Regions from separate parts of the Enterocloster lavalensis genome, predicted to be linked through region 1. Evidence: predicted binding sites of a transcription regulator. Region 1 holds the regulator's gene; each other region holds the start of a gene.
The links. Region 1 encodes Rex, which represses fermentation and respiration genes when NADH is low (regulators of the CRP and FNR family bind a similar motif). Its sites were predicted from a motif close to ATTGTTAANTANTTAACAAT; they were not measured.

Region 1 (6,141 bases):
CGTCAAGTTGCCCGGCTGGAAGTGCGACATCCGCGGCATCAAAAATTACGGGGATCTGCCCGGGAACTGCCGGAGCTATATCGAATTCGTGGAGAAGGAGATCGGAGTGAAGATCACCATGGTCTCCAACGGACCGGGGCGCGAGGACATTATTCTGCGCAGGTAATACTGCGCACAGGCAATACTCTGCGCAGGCCCTCCGCAGGCAATACTTTCCGCAGGTAATACTCCCCGCGGCAGGGGTGCAAAGGGTCAAAAAAGGACGTCCCGCAGGCTTGGGTTTACAGCCTGGGGGCGTCCTTTTTTGCAGCGCGCCATGCGGGCGGTTGCTGAATGTAATGTGCCGCAGGCGCAGCCATGCGGGCGATTGCTGAATGTAATGGGCCGCTGGCGCAGCCATGCAGGCGATTGCTGAATGTAATGGTCCGCAGGCGCGGCCTGTGGTCGATTTTAAGAGCGGTCCTTACCGTCCGGGTCCTCGTCCCGTTTTAACACCTTTCCGATCAGGCTCATGGCGTAGAAGAACACCGGCACCAACACCAGGCAGAGCAGGGCGGCCATGAGGTAGTTGGCCGGCGCGCCAGTGACGGCCAGCACCAAAATGGCGATGGACAGGGCGATAAAGAGCAGGGCGGCGATCAGAGCCGCCAATCGTTTTAACTTCATTTGGTTCTCCTTTCAGCGGGCCGGATCAGACCTCCTCGGCCAGCTCCTCCCAGCGGGCATAGAGCTCTTCCAGGCGGGCGGCGCCCTCCTCCTTCTCCTTGTTCAGCTCCATCAGCCGGGTCACGTCGGTGTAGACCTCCTCCAGAGCCAGGAGGCCGTCGATCTCGGCGTCCCGGGTTTCCAGGCGGTGGATCTCGTCCTCGGTCTTTTTGAGATCGTTCTGGAGCTTGCGGATCCTGGCCTGCTCTTCCTTCTGGGCCTTCCATTCCAGTTTACCCGCGGGAGCGGCGCTTGATTCCTTCTCGGACAAAGCCGGACCCGCCTCAGGGGCGAAGATGGCGGCCGCCGCCTTGCCGCCCGGGATCAGGACAGAGCTGGGGGCGGATCCGGGAAGGACAGTGGCCAGGCGCTGGAAGTGAGCGGCCTCCACATCCTCCTTTTTCTCCAGATAATAGTCATAGTTGCCAATATAGTTCACAAAGCTGCGCCCGGTCAGATCCAGAATCCGGGTGGCGGTGCGGTTGATGAAATAGCGGTCGTGGGACACGTACAGCACGGTGCCGGTGTAGCGGTTTAAGGCGCTCTCCAGAATCTCCTTGGAGGTGATATCCAGATGGTTGGTGGGCTCGTCCAGGAGCAGGAAGTTGGCGTCCGAGAGCATGAGCTTGGCTAAGGATACCCGTCCCCGCTCGCCGCCGCTCAAATCCCGGATCAGCTTGAACACATCGTCCCCGGTGAACAGAAAAGAGGCCAGGGTGTTACGGATCTGGGTGTTGTTCATGGTGGGGTAGGTGTCCTGAATCTCGTCGAACAGGGTCTTTTCCATGTGCAGCACCTGGTGCTCCTGGTCGTAGTAGCCGATGTGCACCTTGGAGCCCAAACGGATCTCGCCGGTATCCGCGGGGAGCATCCGGTTGATGATCTTTAACAGGGTGGTCTTGCCCGTGCCGTTGTTGCCGATGATGGCGATGCGCTCGCCGCGCTTGACCTCAAAATCCACGTGCTCGAACAGGAGCTGGGAACCGAAGGATTTTCTTAGGTCCTTGACAGTCAGCACGTCGTTGCCGCTGACCACGTCCGGCTCCAGGCGGATGTCCATGGAGTCGTTGACCTCCACCGGCTTGTCGATGCGCTCGATTTTCTCCAGCATCTTCTCGCGGCTCTCCGCCCGGCGGATGGATTTCTCACGGTTGAAGGATTTGAGCTTGGTGATCACAGCCTCCTGGTGCCGGATTTCCTGCTGCTGGTTTAAGTAAGCGCGGATCTGGGCGTCCCGGAGCATGGCTTTCTTGTCGGAGTAGGCGGAGTAGTTGCCCAAAAACACGGTGCCAACGCCGTTGTCCAGCTCCACGATCTTGGTCACCACCCGGTCCAGAAAATAGCGGTCGTGGGCTACGATCAGCACGGCTCCGGTGTAGCTCTTTAAGTAGGTCTCCAGCCAGGCGATGGACTCCATGTCCAGGTGGTTGGTGGGCTCGTCCAAGAGCAGGATGTCGGGCTTTGTCAGCAGCAGCTTTCCCAGGGATACCCGGGTTTTCTGGCCGCCGGACAGGGCGGTGATGGGCTTGGCAAACTCGTCCTCCTCAAAGCCCAGGCCCTTTAAGACGCCTGTGATCTCACTGCGGCAGGCGTAGCCGTTGGCCATCTCAAACTCGTGGTTTAAGCGGCCGTACTGGGCCAGCTTGGCCTCCAGCTCGTCACCGGAGGCGGATTTCATCTCCAGCTCCAGGCGGCGCAGCTGTTCCTCCATCTCCAGGATGGGGCGCTTTACCTCCAGCAGTGCGTCGTAGATGGTTTCGGCGCCCTCCAGGTCCTGGTGCTGGGCCAGATAACCGATGGTGGAGCCCTTGGAAACGGTGACGCTGCCCTCGTCGGGCGCAAGCTCGCCGATCATAATTTTGAGCAGGGTGGACTTGCCGGCGCCGTTTATGCCGACCACGGCCGCTTTTTCATGTTCCTCTATATGAAAGGATATGTGTTTTAAAATATCGTTGTCCCCGAAGGATTTGGTTATGTTGCTGCACGACAAAATCATGGTGTTTCTCCTTTACAAAGCCCCGGATCAGATTGGGGTTGGGGGCTTTTTGCGGCTCCTTGGCCTATTCAAGTATAATATAGGGTCATATTTTTTTCAAGAACATCATGAAACGTGTTTGACATTTTTTTGACACGTGCGTATAATAGAACTATTAAAATCTTACAACGGATGACTATATTTTTTCAGGGAAGGTGACAAGATAAATGGAACGGAAAGAAATCTCCAAGGCAGTGATCGGAAGGCTGCCGCGCTACTACCGATATTTGGGGGAACTGATCGAAGAGGGCGTGGAGCGGATTTCTTCAAATGAGCTGAGTGCCAGGATGAAGGTGACCGCATCGCAGATCCGTCAGGACCTGAACAATTTCGGAGGATTCGGCCAGCAGGGATACGGATACAACGTGAAATATCTGTACTCGGAGATCTCAAAGATCCTGGGAATCGACCAGCAGCACAACGTGATTATTATCGGAGCCGGAAATCTGGGACAGGCGATCGCCAACTACACCAATTTCGAGCGCCGCGGTTTTGTGATCAAAGGAATGTTCGACATCAACCCCAAGCTGATCGGCCTGGTGATCCGTGGAATCGAGATCCGTTCCGTGGACGATCTGGAGACATTCATCAAGGACAACGAGATTCAGATTGCAGCCCTGACCATCCCCAAGACAAAGGCTCCTGAGATCGCGGACCGTCTGGTGAATGCGGGAATCAAGGCGATCTGGAATTTCGCCCACACCGACCTGGTGGTGCCCGACGACGTGGTGGTGGAGAACGTGCATCTGTCCGAGAGTCTGATGCGCCTGTCCTACCGCGTGTGCAGCATGCAGGACCAGGGCGACGGCAAGGGTGAAAAATCATCCAAGTGACGGGGTGCCGTGAGCTATGATACTGGGTGTTGGAACGGATTTAGTGGAAATTGACCGCGTCCGGAAGGCCTGTGAGCGGGATTCTTTTGTGGTGCGCACATTTACGGAACTGGAACGCCGGCAGGCGGGGGATAAAATCTCCCGCTTTGCCGGCAGTTTTGCTGTCAAGGAGGCTGTGGCCAAGGCGCTTGGCACGGGCTTTCGCGCGTTTATGCCCATCGATATCGAGGTGGCGCGGGATGAGCTTGGGAAGCCTTATGTGAATCTGTACCGGGGTGCCAGAGCGCTGGCCCATGAGCTGGGCGTGGAGCGCATCGAGGTCTCCATCAGCAATACGGCGGAGCACGCCATGGCCTTCGCAGTGGCGGAGGGCGCGCTCCGGACAGGTGAAAAGGAGGTTGGCGGATGAGAACATTGGTGACCGGAAAACAGATGAAGGCTGTGGACGCCCACGCTATCACAACCATCGGCATACCGTCCATGGTGCTCATGGAGCGGGCGGCCTTTGCGGTGGCGCGGGAGGTCAAAGGGATTTTGAAGGAGGAGGCAGGCCGTCTGGCCCCTGGCGCCTCGGTCTGGTCCGTCTGCGGCACCGGGAACAACGGGGCCGACGGCATCGCCGCGGCGCGGATGTTGTTTTTGGAGGGCGTGAGCGCCGGTGTGGTGCTCATTGGCCAGCCGGAGAAGGGGACGGAGGAATTTCTCCAACAGCTGAAAATCGCCCGGAATCTGGGGATGGAGATTCTCTCCCGGGAACAGTGGGAGGAGCTTTGCAGCCAGGGCGGGATGCAGTGCCGGGTTTTGATCGACGCTATCTTTGGCGTGGGTTTAAGCCGTCAGGTGCAGGGCGCGTACGCGGAGTGCATCCGGCGGATCAACGGCCTGCGCCAGGAGGGTGCCGTGGAATGCGTGGCGGCGGTGGATATCCCCTCGGGTGTCCACTCCGACACGGGGCAGGTGATGGGGGAAGCGGTGAGCGCAGATTTGACCGTGACCTTCGGCTGGGAGAAGCGGGGCACGGTGCTTTATCCAGGGCGCAGCCTGGCCGGCCGGGTGGTGGTGGAGAACATCGGATTTCCGCCCCTGGATTCCCTGAAGCCGGAGGTACGGGACGGGGAGGACGAGGAGGAAATTCCATACGCCTGCACCTACGGTCCCGGGGATTTGGAGCGTATTCCTGAGCGCGCGGCCTACTCCAACAAGGGAACCTTTGGCAAGGTGCTGATCGTTGCGGGCTCGGAAAATATGTGCGGCGCAGCCTATCTGAGCGCTCTGGCCGCCTACCGCACCGGCGCGGGGCTGGTGAAGCTTCTGACTGTGGAGGAGAACCGGCTGATCCTCCAGTCCAGGCTGCCCGAGGCCATTTTAGTGACCTACACCGCGGGACAGCTGATGGAGGGGCGGGAGGAGTTCCGCAAGCTGATCGACGAGCAGTGCCGGTGGGCCGATGTGGTGGTGCTGGGGCCCGGCCTGGGCTGCGGCGCTTACGTGGAGTACCTGGTGGAGGATATTCTCACCATGGCCTGCTCTCCGGTGGTGGTGGACGCGGACGGCCTCAACACCATCGCGGCCCATCCCTACCTGACCTCCTACTACACGGAAAACATTATCATTACCCCGCACCTTGGGGAGATGGCCCGGCTGACCGGGCAGAGCATCCCGCAGATCCGGGAGAATCTGGTGGAGACGGCCGCCGAGTACGCGGCCCACTACGGACTCACCTGCGTGCTCAAGGATGCGGCCACGGTGGTCGCTTCCCGGGAGGGCGGCATCTATATGAACACTAGCGGCACCAGCGCCATGGCCAAGGCCGGTTCCGGCGACGTGCTCACCGGGATTATCGCGGGCCTTCTGGGCCTGGGCATGGATGAGACGGAGAGCGCCAGGCTGGGCGTTTATATCCACGGCCGGGCGGGCGAGCTGGCGGCGAAGAAAACCGGCTGCCACGGCATGCTGGCCTCGGACCTGGCGGAGGCCATCGGCAGCGCCATGGACGGCAAAAAGGCCGGGAATGCGGCGGAGTCCGTTTGGCAGAGCAGGGATTCGGAGGAAAAAAGATGAGACCATATAACAGAGTGTACGCCACCGTGAATCTGGATGCGGTGGCTGACAATATGAAGGAGATGGCGGGCAATCTGCCCTCCGGCACCGGGATGATCGGCGTGGTGAAGGCAGACGGCTACGGCCACGGCGCCGTCCCGGTGGCGATGGCCGTGGACCCATACGTCAGGGGCTTCGCCGTTGCCACGGTGGAGGAGGGGGTGATCCTGCGGCGCCATGGAGTCGGGAAAATGATCCTGGTCCTGGGGGTCACCCATCCGGACCAATACGGGGAGCTGATCCGTTATCAGATCCGCCCCACAGTGTTCACGCTCCGGCAGGCGGAGCGCCTCTCTGAGCTGGCTTGCCGGGAGGGCGTGCGGGCTAAGCTCCATCTGGCGGTGGACACGGGCATGAGCCGCATCGGCATGGAGCCGGACGAAGCTTCGGCGGACATGGTGTTGTCCATGAGCCGCCTGCCCGGGATCGAGATCGAAGGCATGTTCACCCATTTTGCCAGGGCCGATG
Region 2 (6,141 bases), 1.3 Mb from region 1:
CCACGCTGTTCCCCAAAAGCATGCAGAATATCCCCTTTATCGGCCCTCTGCTGTTCGCCCAGCCGGTGAGCACCTGGGTGGCGCTGATTCTTCCCTTTATCGCAGGTTACATCCTCTACAAGACCAGATGGGGCTTAAATGTGCGCGCCGTGGGCGACAACCCCAAGGCGGCCGCAACGGCTGGCCTTTCCGTGATCAAGCTGAAATACCAGACCGTGATTCTTTCGGGCGTTTTCGCAGCCCTGGGCGGCTGCGTGCTGACCCTGGGCGAGGTGGGATACTTTTCCGCCGGCGGCATGGCGGCGGGCCGGGGATTTATCGTCATGGCGGCCTGCGTGGTGGGCGGATGGGATCCCATCCGGACGGCCCTGGTGTGCCTGATCTTCGGCGCGGCCGACGCGGCCCAGCTCCGGTTCCAGACCACCGGCTCCGTCATCCCTTACCAGTTCCTGCAAATGCTGCCCTACGTGGCCACCATCGTGGCGCTGACAATCATGGTGAAACGCTCCGTTGTGCCTAAGACCTGGGGAGCCGCTTACGACCCGAAGGACGTATAAAGTCTTTGCAAAATTTCTGTGTGGAACTGTGACAGGTTCCAGAAAGGATGGTTTTTATGTTGGATTTGATTGTGAGAGACGGAACCGTGGTGACGGCCTCGGAGACCTTTCGGGCCGACATCGGCGTGACGGATGAGAAAATATCGCATATTGCGGAAGCCGGTTCGTTGGACGGACTGATCGGGGAACATACCCGGGTGATTGATGCCGAGGGGAAGTATGTGATGCCCGGTCTGATCGAGCCCCACATGCATGTGAAGGCCCCCTTCAGCAACACCATCGACATGCTGGATTTCTACACTGCCAGCAAATGCGCGGCTTTCGGCGGCGTGACCTCCTTTATGGACTTCAGCACCACCACAAAGGACACGCCTGTGCTGAAGGCGGTGGAGGAACGGCTCGATGAAATGGCCGAGGGCGCCCTGGACTACAGCGTGCACGCCAAGTTTATCACGGCCGGGGACGATCCGGACGACCTGAGAAATACGGTGAAAACGCTGGTGGAGAAAGGCGTTCCCACCTTCAAGATGTTCACCATCTATCCGGGCGTGATGATCCAGGACGCCGATATTCTTAGGATCATGGAGGTGGCGAAGGAGGAAGGCGCGCTGTGCGGATTCCACGCCGAGAGCAACGATATCGCACAATTCATGACCCAAAAGCTGTTGAGCGAGGGTAAAACGGACTGGGAGTATTTTAACCAGGCCAAGCCAAATGCCTGCGAGGCGGAGGCGGTAAACCGCATTCTCACCTTTGCCGGGCTGCTGGACGCGCCGGTGTATTTTTACCATTTGTCTGCAAAAGAGTCGGTCAACCTGGTCCGTGAGGCCAAAAAGCGGGGCGTCCGGGTGCAGGCTGAGACCTGCGGACACTATCTGACGCTGACGGATGCGAAAAATAAAGGGGTTGACGGAATCAATTACCTGATGAGCCCGCCGCTGCGAAGCGAGGAGGACCGGAGGGCTATGTGGGAGGGAATCAAGGACGGCACTTTAAGCCTGGTGACCTCCGACAACGAGGTGTTCTCCCGGACGGTAAAGGAAAAGGATCTGGAAGTAAATGGGGATACCGGTGAGAAGATTCCATATTTCACCACCCCGGTCAACGGAATCCCAGGCCTGGAGGAGCGGTTCGGGCTGTTGATGATTGGCGTGAACAACGGCGACATTTCCCTGAACAAACTGGTGGAAGTCGGCAGCACCAATCCCGCCAAGGTCTTTGGCTGCTACCCCCAGAAGGGTTGCCTGGCTGTGGGCAGCGACGCCGATCTCATCGTGGTGGACCCGGAAAAGAACGTTCCGCTGGTGCGGGAGAACCTGCACTATCCCGAGGAACTGGACTACAATCTCTACGAGGGCTTCGTTTCCCGCGGCTGGCCGGTGTGCACGGTCCGCAGGGGAGAGATTCTGGTGGAGAATGGGGAGTTTAAGGGGAAGAGGAATTCGGGGAGGCTTTTGAGGCGGAAACTGAAGCGGTAACCGGGAAATGATTTGACACAAACAAATTTAAAAGGGTACTTGAAAAATTCAAGTACCCCATGTATAATTTACTTAGAAGTAATCAAAGGACATTGGGTAGTCCGATGATTGCGCTTCGGATACTGAAGTAATTTATAGTTACCAGCTATCCTCTATTGCAGGTAGAGGATAGCTATTTTCTATTTTGATGGTTATCTATGTAAGTAAGTGCTGCGAAAATCACCAGCACCAATGTCAACACTTCAAGTGTATTCATGTTACATATCCTCCTTCGTTTATTTCCGAAGGAAACCACCAGACTATCCTCTGACTTCTGTTCAATTATACAAGAATAGTTTATCACAGGGATGGGGGGTATGCAATGATGATCACTGTCATTTTTTTGTGGTCTGCTGGTTTGGGCCACAACCGAAAAACAGGACCCGGAGAGGGCGCCGCTTCATGGCTTCGCGGCGCCCTCTCCAGGTCCTGTTTTCCGGTTGATTCAATTCTGATTACATCAGGGACAGGTACAGATTCTTGATATCCTCAAAGCTGGGATCCTTGGGGTTGCCGGGCTTGCAGGCGTCGTCCATGGCGGACTGGGTCAGGAAATCCACATCCTCGGGCTTCACGATGGCCTTTAAGTCGGCGGGGATACCCACATCCTGGGACAGCTTCTTCACAGCCTCCACAGCGGCCTTACGGTACTCGTCCTGGCTCATGTTCTCCACGCCCTCAACGCCCATGGCAATGGCGATATCTTTGTACTTGGTTCCGGTGCAGGGAGCGTTATACTCCATCACGGTGGGCAGCAGAATGGCGTTGGCAACGCCGTGGGGGGTGTCATACACAGCGCCCAGAGCGTGGGCCATGGAGTGCACGATGCCCAGTCCGCAGTTGGAGAAACCCATGCCGGTCAGGTACTGGCCCAGAGCCATACCCTCGCGTCCCTCAGGGGTGTTGTCCACAGCGCCGCGCAGGCTTCTGGCGATCACCTCGATGGCCTTTAAGTTGAACATATCGGTCATTTCCCAGGCGCCCTTGGTGGTGTAGCCCTCGATGGCGTGGGTCAGAGCGTCCATACCGGTGGAAGCGGTCAGCCCCTTGGGCATGGAGGCCATCATCTCCGGGTCAATCACAGCCACTACCGGGATATCGTGGGGGTCCACACACACGAATTTGCGCTTCTTCTCAACGTCGGTAATCACGTAATTGATGGTAACCTCGGCGGCGGTTCCGGCGGTGGTGGGAACGGCGATGATCGGCACACAGGGATTCTTGGTGGGGGCCACGCCCTCTAAGCTTCTCACATCCTCGAACTCGGGATTGGTGATGATGATGCCGATCGCCTTAGCGGTGTCCATGGAGGAGCCGCCGCCGATGGCGATGATGTAGTCCGCGCCGGAAGCCTTGAAGGCTGCCACGCCGGTCTGCACATTCTCGATGGTGGGGTTGGGCTTGATGTCGGAATAGATCTCATAATCCAGTCCCGCGTCCTCCAATACGCTGGTCACCTTGCCAGTCACATTGAACTTGATCAGGTCGGGATCGGAGCAGACAAAAGCCTTCTTAAAGCCTCTGCTCTTCGCCACTCCCGCGATCTCCGCGATGGCGCCTGCGCCGTGGTAGGAAGTCTCATTCAGTACGATTCTGTTTGCCATTGTTATCTTCTCCTTTTCTTGAAAATGCTTCCGGCTTTGCCGGTGCCTTTGTGTTTTCCATTGTTAATATTATAACAACGCCAAATTTAAAAAGAAAGTGACAAACTTGCCGGTCTGTCACTTTCCTTTAATCTTTGTGCATATTGCTAATTTTAATTAGATATTTTGTCCAACATTCCCATGGTACCTTACTCTTTATTGTTGAGCAGGGAAATACCGATGCAGGTCATTCCGATTCCCAGCAACGTGATTCCGCTTTCCACGGGTAACGCGTCCAGAACCGATAGGACGATTACGGCGATCCCCATTGCCAGAGCAACCGCCTTAAAAAGAATATCCATCACTTCCTTTGGCTTTTTTGAGGAAACAGGAACTTCTTTTTTTATCTGCATAAGATCATCGACGGAAATACCGAGGATTGCCGCCAAATTGGGCAGTGAATGAATGTCCGGACAGGACAGGTCCCGTTCCCATTTAGAGACAGCCTTGTCCGTCACTCCCATTTTTTCAGCTAGTTCCAGCTGCGTCATGCCCTTTTCTTTTCTGTGCTCCGCAATTATCACACCGAGTGTTTTCTTCATCGCCTTTTACCCCCGTCAATTTTGTTTGATAATTGCATTGTAATATTCTCCCTGTAAAGACTCAACCGACCCTCAGTTTAGTCCGCTCTACCATTCGTTTAGGCCAGGTAGAGCAGGTGCCTGCGAACCGCCGCGGCTCAGAGAAGTTCCAGCCTTCCGAACACCTCCGCCAGCTTGGGCGGCATGGCTTCCACCAAGGTCCGGGCCATCTGCTCCGGGGAGTCCTTCATGCCCCCAAGGACCCATTTGACCGTCATGTACACCGAACCCTGGCAGTACATTTCCAACAGGAAATGCAGCTCGCCGTCCAGGGGCTGGCTGGTCTTGCGTGCGATCAGGTCCGTGTAAAACTGGAGGATCAGCTCGAAGTCGTGCTCTTTTAAGGAGTTCCGGTCGTCGGAGCGGAACGCCTCAGTGAAGAACACCTTTTCATTGAGGATAAATGCAAATTTCTGGGTCAGGCTCTCTCCGACCGTGTGGCCCATGCCGATCTGCTCAAAGGATTGGAGAACCAGCTTGTCAAAGTACCAGTTGATCAGGTCGTACTTGTCCAGGAAATTCCGGTAAAAGGTCTGCCGGGTGACGCCGCAGCCCTCCACAATGTTTTTTACCGTGATCTTGTCCACCGGCGCGGTTTTCATGCACTCCTTGATGGAATTCGCCAGCTTGTATTTTGTTTTTTCCTGCTTCATGATTTCCGCCATTGGTCAACGCCGCCCTTCGTTATTCTCGCGGATACGCTGTGCCTTGCCATGTCTTGATGGACCTTCGGCGGCTGTCCGCGGGGTCAGAAGCCCGCAGGCATAGCTGCGGGATAACTGAATCAGGCGGGAGCGCGAACGCTACCGCCTGATTTTCATTATAAAGGTTTTTGACCTGGATTTCAACCGGAAAGGAGGCCGTTTTGTGGGTTTGTGGGTTTTCCCGTGTCCGCAAATCAGGTCCGCTTTCCAGTCATGCAAGCCGTGCTGCCCGGCCCCGGACAGCTGCGTTCCGCCTCCTTAGGTGGTCAGCGCTCCTTGAAAATGGACACAATGGCCTGCCACATTTTCACCAGCACGTTCCACATCCTGCGCAGGGGGCTGACATGCTCCTTCTCCGTCTCCACGTCCGTAGGCTTGTTATCTTCGCTGTCCAGACTGATCTCGTCGGTCCTCAAAATGATCTGCAAGGTTTTGGGCGCCTTGTTCTGGTCCGAAGTGAAGGATACCTTCTCTGCCTCCGGGTCCATGAACAGGAACCGGTTGTCAGTGTCGAATTTGTCCAGTTCGTTGTCCAGCGTGTCCTTCATGGTGCGCCCGGCCCTGCGCATGGCCGTGGTGCTGTCCAGAATGTCCAGGCTCTTGTCCAAAAGCGCCATACTGCCCCGCAGGCTTTCCCTGGCGGCCGCGTCAAAATCGTCGCTGCTGTTTTTCAGGGTGTTCTGCAAAATGGTCATGGTGCTGATTCCGCTGTTGAGGGCCTCGGTGGTCCGGTTCACCAGCTCCTGGGCGTCGGTCAGAGCGTCCTGGAGATCCGGGTAATAGACGTCCAGAGAATCGTTTAACGCCGTGATATCCTCGATGAGGAAATCCAGGTTATCGATCAGTTCCCGGCTGTATTTCGCCGCGTCGCCGGTGTTTTCCGTCATCTCGCTCATAGTGCTCACCAGATCGCCGCTCTGCTTGGAGAGCCGTTCCAGGAGCTGCTTTTTCGCGTTCAGACTCTGGAATACCTCCGTGGGACTTAAGGGATAATCCGCCCCTGCGGTCACGAGAGGCGCGCTGTGGGGAGTGATGGTCGCTATTAATCCGGTATCGGCGCTGATTTTCGCGCCTGCCCGGGAGGTGAGGGTACCGCCGGAAGTGGAGGGACCACCGCTTCCTTCATTGGATGTGGTGTC
Region 3 (6,141 bases), 1.6 Mb from region 1:
CACATAGCGGCGCAGAAGCTGCAGCACCCGGTTCAGAGTCAGCACGCCCTCGGTCACCAGGTCCACCCCGTCCATATAAGCGATGGGCGGAATCTCCGGGTCCACGTAATCCAGGGACACGTCCAGGCGTTTGTTCAGCACCCGGGAAACGATGGTGGCGCTGGTTCCGCCGCAGACGATGGTGCGCGCGCCCGCATCCGCCATAAACTCGTGGACCATGCGCACGTCGTCCTCGGGGTTTCTGGCCGGGCCGGTCATCAGATGCACCGGCTTGCTGTCGATGATGCGCATGCAGGCCACGGTGGTGTCGTCGCCGGGGCGGAACTGATACAACTCGTCGCAGGCCCGGCTGATGGACGTGGCAAGGCGCATGGCCGACACGGTCAGGGCGTACTGGCGCACTGCGTAGTCCGCGATGTCCTGCCACAGCCAGCCGAAGTTTAACAGTTCGCCCACTCCGGCGTGGATGGTACCGTCGCTCATCAGGATCAGGGCGTCGCCCTTCTGCACCTTGAAGCGGTACTCATTGATCTTCTTGCCCTGAATCTCCCGCACATTCTGGGGAATCTCCATCAGCTTCCCGTCCCGGACGAAAATACAGCCCGGGTTGTCGTACTCCACCAGATAGGCGTCGCCGTTGTGGTACACCTGCAAAATGCTGAAGGTGGAGTAAGCCACCTGCCGCACCTGGCAGATGGGCAGCGTCTCGCTGATGGTATCCACGCACTCCTCCAGGGTGGCCCCGTTTAAGAACATGGTGCCCAGAATCTTGGAGGTCAGGGTGGAGAGGATGTTGGCCTTCACGCCGCTGCCCATGCCGTCCGCCAGAATCATGATGTTGGAGTCCTCGGTCTGCAAGAGCTCCACCTTGTCCCCGCACAGGATCTCAGTGTATTTGTTCAGGCTCTTATATGCAACATCTACCGTAATTCCCATCATTTACCTCCGTTGCGGCCAGGCCCCGCGCCCAGACGGACGTAGCTGGTTTTGGCCGGATTCGCGGTTCCCAGATGGACATAGCCGGTGGTTTTCTCCTCCTTCGGCGTCATCACGCCCTTTAAGGGCTTAGCGCCGCTGCCCAGATGGGCGTTTGCGGCCACCTGCGGCGACTCGTCCTCGCCGCCCACATAGATGGCGTCTCCGCTCTCCTCCAGCAGGGAATGGCACAGCTTGGTCAGCGTGGTCTTGGTCTCGGCCGTAGTCTCGCCCAAAAGCCCGGCGATCTCCTGGGCCACCATCATCTGCTTGTGGATAACCTTCTGGGCCAGGTCGATGGTCTCCAGTTTGCGCTCGTAATCCTCCCTGGCCTGCGCCTCCTCCTTGGTGATATCAATAAAGGTGGCCAGCACGGCATTTTCCTTCTCAATGTAAACGATGTTCTGGAGGGTGGAGAGCTTGTATTCCGGATAATTCACCCGCTTGCCGTGGATGTTCTGGTGGGTGTCGAATACCCACTGGAAATCCACCGGGTCGATAAATTCGTAGAGGTACATCTGCAGGGCCTCAGTGCGGGTCTTGCCGAAGTATTTCTCGCCAACGTTGGAGTATTCCTTGATCTTCATCTCCTCGTCCACGATCAGCACGATGTTGGGCGAAGTCTCCATCACCAGATTGGCCATGGACTCGGCCTTCTCGTGCATGAAGGGGATGCACATGCTGACCTCGGCCTTATGCTGGTACACGGCGATGGCCTTCTCCCGGCAGGTGGGGTATCCGCAGGCGCCGCAGTTGAGTTCGTCCTCGGGGCGTACCTTGTTGGTCATGCGCAGAATGGCGCGGATCTCCTCCTCGGAGGGCTGGGGATCCCTGGGGGAATGGTCCTCAAAGCGCTTGGCAAAGCTGACCTTCTCCCACACCGGCTCCATGGTCCGGGCCTCCACCGGTTCCCGGGCGATGGTCTCCTCCATATCCAGCTTAACCTTGAAGCGGGAAATGGTCTCGTCGTTCACCGTGGGCCCCTTGATGCAGCCGCCGGAACACATATTCATCTCAATAAAACATCCCTTGATCTCGCCCCTGGCCATGCTCTTGCACAGATCGATGCAGTTCTGCACGCCGTGGACGTAAAACTTGCGGTAATTGTCCGCCTGCTCCTCCGTGGCCAGCACTGAATTCACCACGCCGTTGGTCACCGGGTACAGACGGTTCACCTTGGGATCAAAGCAGGTGAAGGGTTTGTCCTCGCAGTCGGAGATCTCGATCTCTTCCTCCTCCAGCCACTGGTTGATGTCGTTGAAATTCAGGACCGCGTCGATGCAGGACTCGTGGCGCGGGTCCTGGGCCTCCTTCTTCTTGGCGATGCAGGGGCCTAAGAACACGACCTTCACCTGGCTCCCAAGTTCCTCCTTGAGCAGCAGCCCGTGGGCGATCATGGGGGAAACCACCGGCGCTAGATACGGAACCAGCTGCGGATAATAGATCTCGATCAGGTCGTTGACGCTGGGACAGCAGGTGGTGATAATATTCTCCATCTGATGTTCCGCCAGCAGCTTCGCGTACTCCGCGGTCACAAAGGCCGCTCCCTCGGAGGTCTCGCGCACGTCCTCAAAGCCCAGGCGCATGAGCGCGGCCCGGACCTGGCCGATGGTCTTGTATTTCAGCAAACCCATGAAGGAGGGGGCGATGGACACCACCACCCGCTCCCCCGCGGCTATGTATCCCTTAACCTTGTTCAAATCGCTGTTGAGCGTCTTGGCCGACTGGGGACAAATCCGCAGGCAGTGCCCGCAGAGAATGCATTTGTCCGGCATGATCACGGCGCGCTCGTCCTTGACCTGGATGGCCTTGACCTCACAGTAGCGGACGCACTTGTAACAGTGCTTGCACTTAGTGGCTTTAAAATCGATGATTCCCATAATCATGGTCAGACTCTCCCTAAGATTTCGTTGTTAAAGAACTCCTCCGTATCCTCCGGTTTCAGTGAAAACAGCTGGTCCTCCACCGTGACGCAGACGCCGTGGTCACAGTTGCCGCTGCAGAACGAACCGTTCAAATCCACCTTGCCGGACAGGCCGTTCTGCGCCACCAGCTGCTGTAATTTCTCGATAATCTCTCTGGAGCCCTTTAAATGACAGGCGCTGCCGATACAAATTGTAACTTTCATCCCTAATTTCCTCCGCTTTTTGATCGTTAGTCTGCTTTCTGGGGTGACCCCAAATATGCTTCTATTATCGCACATTGTGAACTTTATATCAACAGAAAATCCGCCCGGCACGGGAATTTATTTGTAATGAACGGCATTCTGTGCTATAGTAAAGCTATTCGTTCTCACCCCGAAGCACGGCTGACGGAGAAGGCGAGGCTTACTACCGCACTCCCTTACGTTCTGCGCCCTTTTTTCAGGATGAGGATATGGAAGGAAAGGAGAACGTAATTATGAAAAAATCTGTATCTGCCGTTATTGCCGCCCTGATGGCCGCCTCCGCTATTCTGGCGGGCTGCGGCTCCGGGAACACCGGCGCCACCGTTGCCGAAACCGCTGCCGAGACCACCGCCGGGGCTGCGGCCGGAACCTCCGCCTCTGAAACCTCCGCCGCCGAAACCCAGCCGGAGACCACTTCCCCCGGGACCGAAGCGGAGAAAGTGCCCGCCACCCTGACCGGCGACACCGGAGACAACTGCCAGGCCGGAGTCCGGGTCGGCTCCCTGAAGGGCCCCACCTCCATGGGACTGGTGTATCTGATGGACAAGGCCCAGAAGGGCGAAACGGAAAATCACTATGAATTTACCATGACCGGCGCGGCGGACGAGCTGGTTGGCAAGATCGCAAGCGGCGACCTGGACATCGCCCTGATTCCCGCCAACGTGGCCAGCGTGCTCTACACCAAGACCCAGAAAAATGTCACGGTTCTGGACATCAACACCCTGGGCGTGCTCTACGTGGTGGCCTCCGACGACTCCATCACCTCCGTTGCGGATCTGAAGGGCAAGACCGTGTACATGACCGGAAAGGGCACCACCCCGGAGTATGTGATGAATTATCTGCTGAAGGAGAACGGCCTGGCCGCAGGGGATGTGGACCTGCAGTTCAAGTCCGAGGCCACGGAGGTCGCCTCCCTGCTGAAGGAGAATCCCGACGCCATCGGCGTTTTGCCCCAGCCCTTCGCCACCGCAGCCTGCATCCAGAACGAGGCTTTAAAACCGGTGGTGGATCTCACCGAGGCCTGGAACGCCCTGAATCAGGACAGCGGCAGCATGCTGGTCACAGGCGTCACCATTGTGCGCAGCGATTTCCTGCGTGAGAACCGTGCCCCCATCCAGATGTTCCTGGAGGACCACAAGGAATCCGCCCAGTACGCCGTGGACCACGTGGACGAGACCGCCGAGCTGGTGGCCGCCGCCGGAATCGTGGAAAAAGCCCCCATCGCCAAAAAGGCCCTGCCCTACTGCAACATCGTGTGCATGACCGGCCAGGAGATGAAGGACGCTCTGAGCGGGTACTTGAACGTGCTGTATGAGCAGGACGCAAAATCCGTGGGCGGACAGCTGCCGGGGGATGAGTTCTACTATATGCCATAGGCCGGAACATAAAAAAGGCCGCAGCGGCTTCTTCTGAGCGCAGCGGCCTTTTTCGTTGGATGCAATGGGCTGCTGGCGCAGCCGGCGGGCGATTGTTGGATGCAATGGGCTGCTGGCGCAGCCAGCGGGCGATTGTTGGATGCAATGGGCCGCTGGCGCAGCCGGCACTGAAACGGCCAAGCCCCTGGTCTGACACAAAAAAGGAGGACAAGACATGCTGAATCGAACTGAAGGAGGGCCGAAGGCAAAGACCTGGCTTCGCAGGGCCGCCGTGTGGCTCCTCTGGATCGCGCTGTGGCAGGCCATCGCCGCCATGGTCCACAATCCGATCATATTTGTGGGACCCTTTGAGATGCTGCGCTCCCTGAGGGATCAGCTTTTTGACGCCGCATTCTGGCAGACCATCGGCCACTCCTTCGGCAAGATCAGCCTGGGCTTTCTGGGCGCTTTCGCCACCGGCCTGGCGTTGGGCAGCCTGGCTTACCGTTTTCCATTCCTTGGCGAGCTGCTGGAGCCCTTCATGTCCCTGATCCGCTCCATCCCCGTGGCCTCCTTCGTGATTCTGGCCCTGATCTGGATCGGCTCCGGCAGCCTGTCCGTCTGCATCTCCTATCTGGTGGTCCTGCCCATCGTGTACGTGAACACCATCGCCGGGCTGGCCTCCACCGACCCAAAACTGCTGGAAATGGCCCGGGTATTCCACATGCCCGCCCTGAAAAAGGTCCGCTACATCTATGTCCCCGCCCTGATGCCCTACCTGGTCAGCGGCTGCAAGACCGCCCTGGGCATGAGCTGGAAGTCCGGCATCGCGGCGGAGGTCATCGGTATCCCGGACAGTTCCATCGGGGAACAGCTCTATTACTCCAAGCTGTACCTGGATACCGCAGGGCTCTTCGCCTGGACCTTTGTGATCGTCATTGTCAGCGCTGTCTTTGAACAGCTGTTCCTGTTCCTGCTGAAACGCTTCTGGCGTCAGCCGGGGCAGCCTGCGGGAGGTGTGGAAGCATGATCATCCGGTTAAATGATCTTACAAAAATTTACAATTCTCAACGGATACTGGATCACCTGAACCTGAGCTTCACGGATGAGGCGCCCTGCTGCCTCATGGGTCCCTCGGGCTCCGGCAAGACCACGCTGCTACGTATTCTTCTGGGCCTGGAACGGCCGGACGGCGGCTCTTACTCCATCACCGGCGAAAACGGAAGCGATCTCACGGGCAGCGTCCGCTTTGCGGCGGTCTTTCAGGAGGACCGGCTGTGCGAGGCCTTCACGCCGGTGGAGAACATTCAGATGGTCACCGGCCGCGCCCTCTCCGGTGAGCAGATCCGCGGGGAACTGTCCCGCCTGCTGCCCCCGGAATGCTTTGACCGCCCCGTTTGGACCATGAGCGGCGGCATGAAGCGACGCACCGCCATCTGCCGCGCCGTGCTGGCCCAGTCCCAGGCCCTGCTCATGGACGAGCCCTTCACCGGCCTGGACGAGGACAACAGGCGGCTGGCTATCCGCTACATCCGCGAGAAAGCCGCAGGCCGCCTGCTGATCCTGACCACACACCAGGAGGAGGATGTGGAATTGATTGGAGGGAGGTTGGTGAGGTTGTAGGGAATACCGGAACGCTGAAGC

Region 2: a site for Rex is predicted at 3,738-3,757, ahead of fucO (lactaldehyde reductase). Genes of this name have one in related genera too.
Region 3: a site for Rex is predicted at 3,177-3,196, ahead of ACK2JC_RS19735 ((2Fe-2S) ferredoxin domain-containing protein). Genes of this name have one in related genera too.

The regions. Positions count from the first base shown of each region.
Region 1 is NZ_CP176637.1:6,041,107-6,047,247, forward strand. It holds gene ACK2JC_RS27110 (adenylosuccinate synthase) at 1-166, shown strand, start outside; gene ACK2JC_RS27115 (hypothetical protein) at 451-666, opposite strand; gene abc-f (ribosomal protection-like ABC-F family protein) at 692-2,701, opposite strand; gene ACK2JC_RS27125 (redox-sensing transcriptional repressor Rex) at 2,908-3,573, shown strand; gene acpS (holo-ACP synthase) at 3,590-3,982, shown strand; gene ACK2JC_RS27135 (NAD(P)H-hydrate dehydratase) at 3,979-5,634, shown strand; gene alr (alanine racemase) at 5,631-6,141, shown strand, end outside.
Region 2 is NZ_CP176637.1:4,776,845-4,782,985, reverse strand. It holds gene ACK2JC_RS21410 (ABC transporter permease) at 1-557, shown strand, start outside; gene ACK2JC_RS21405 (amidohydrolase family protein) at 614-2,035, shown strand; gene fucO (lactaldehyde reductase) at 2,530-3,678, opposite strand; gene ACK2JC_RS21395 (helix-turn-helix domain-containing protein) at 3,867-4,259, opposite strand; gene ACK2JC_RS21390 (TetR/AcrR family transcriptional regulator C-terminal domain-containing protein) at 4,397-4,963, opposite strand; gene ACK2JC_RS21385 (hypothetical protein) at 5,269-6,141, opposite strand, start outside.
Region 3 is NZ_CP176637.1:4,421,820-4,427,960, reverse strand. It holds gene ACK2JC_RS19745 (SpoIIE family protein phosphatase) at 1-936, opposite strand, end outside; gene ACK2JC_RS19740 ([Fe-Fe] hydrogenase large subunit C-terminal domain-containing protein) at 936-2,861, opposite strand; gene ACK2JC_RS19735 ((2Fe-2S) ferredoxin domain-containing protein) at 2,864-3,103, opposite strand; gene ACK2JC_RS19730 (ABC transporter substrate-binding protein) at 3,376-4,518, shown strand; gene ACK2JC_RS19725 (ABC transporter permease) at 4,733-5,527, shown strand; gene ACK2JC_RS19720 (ATP-binding cassette domain-containing protein) at 5,524-6,120, shown strand.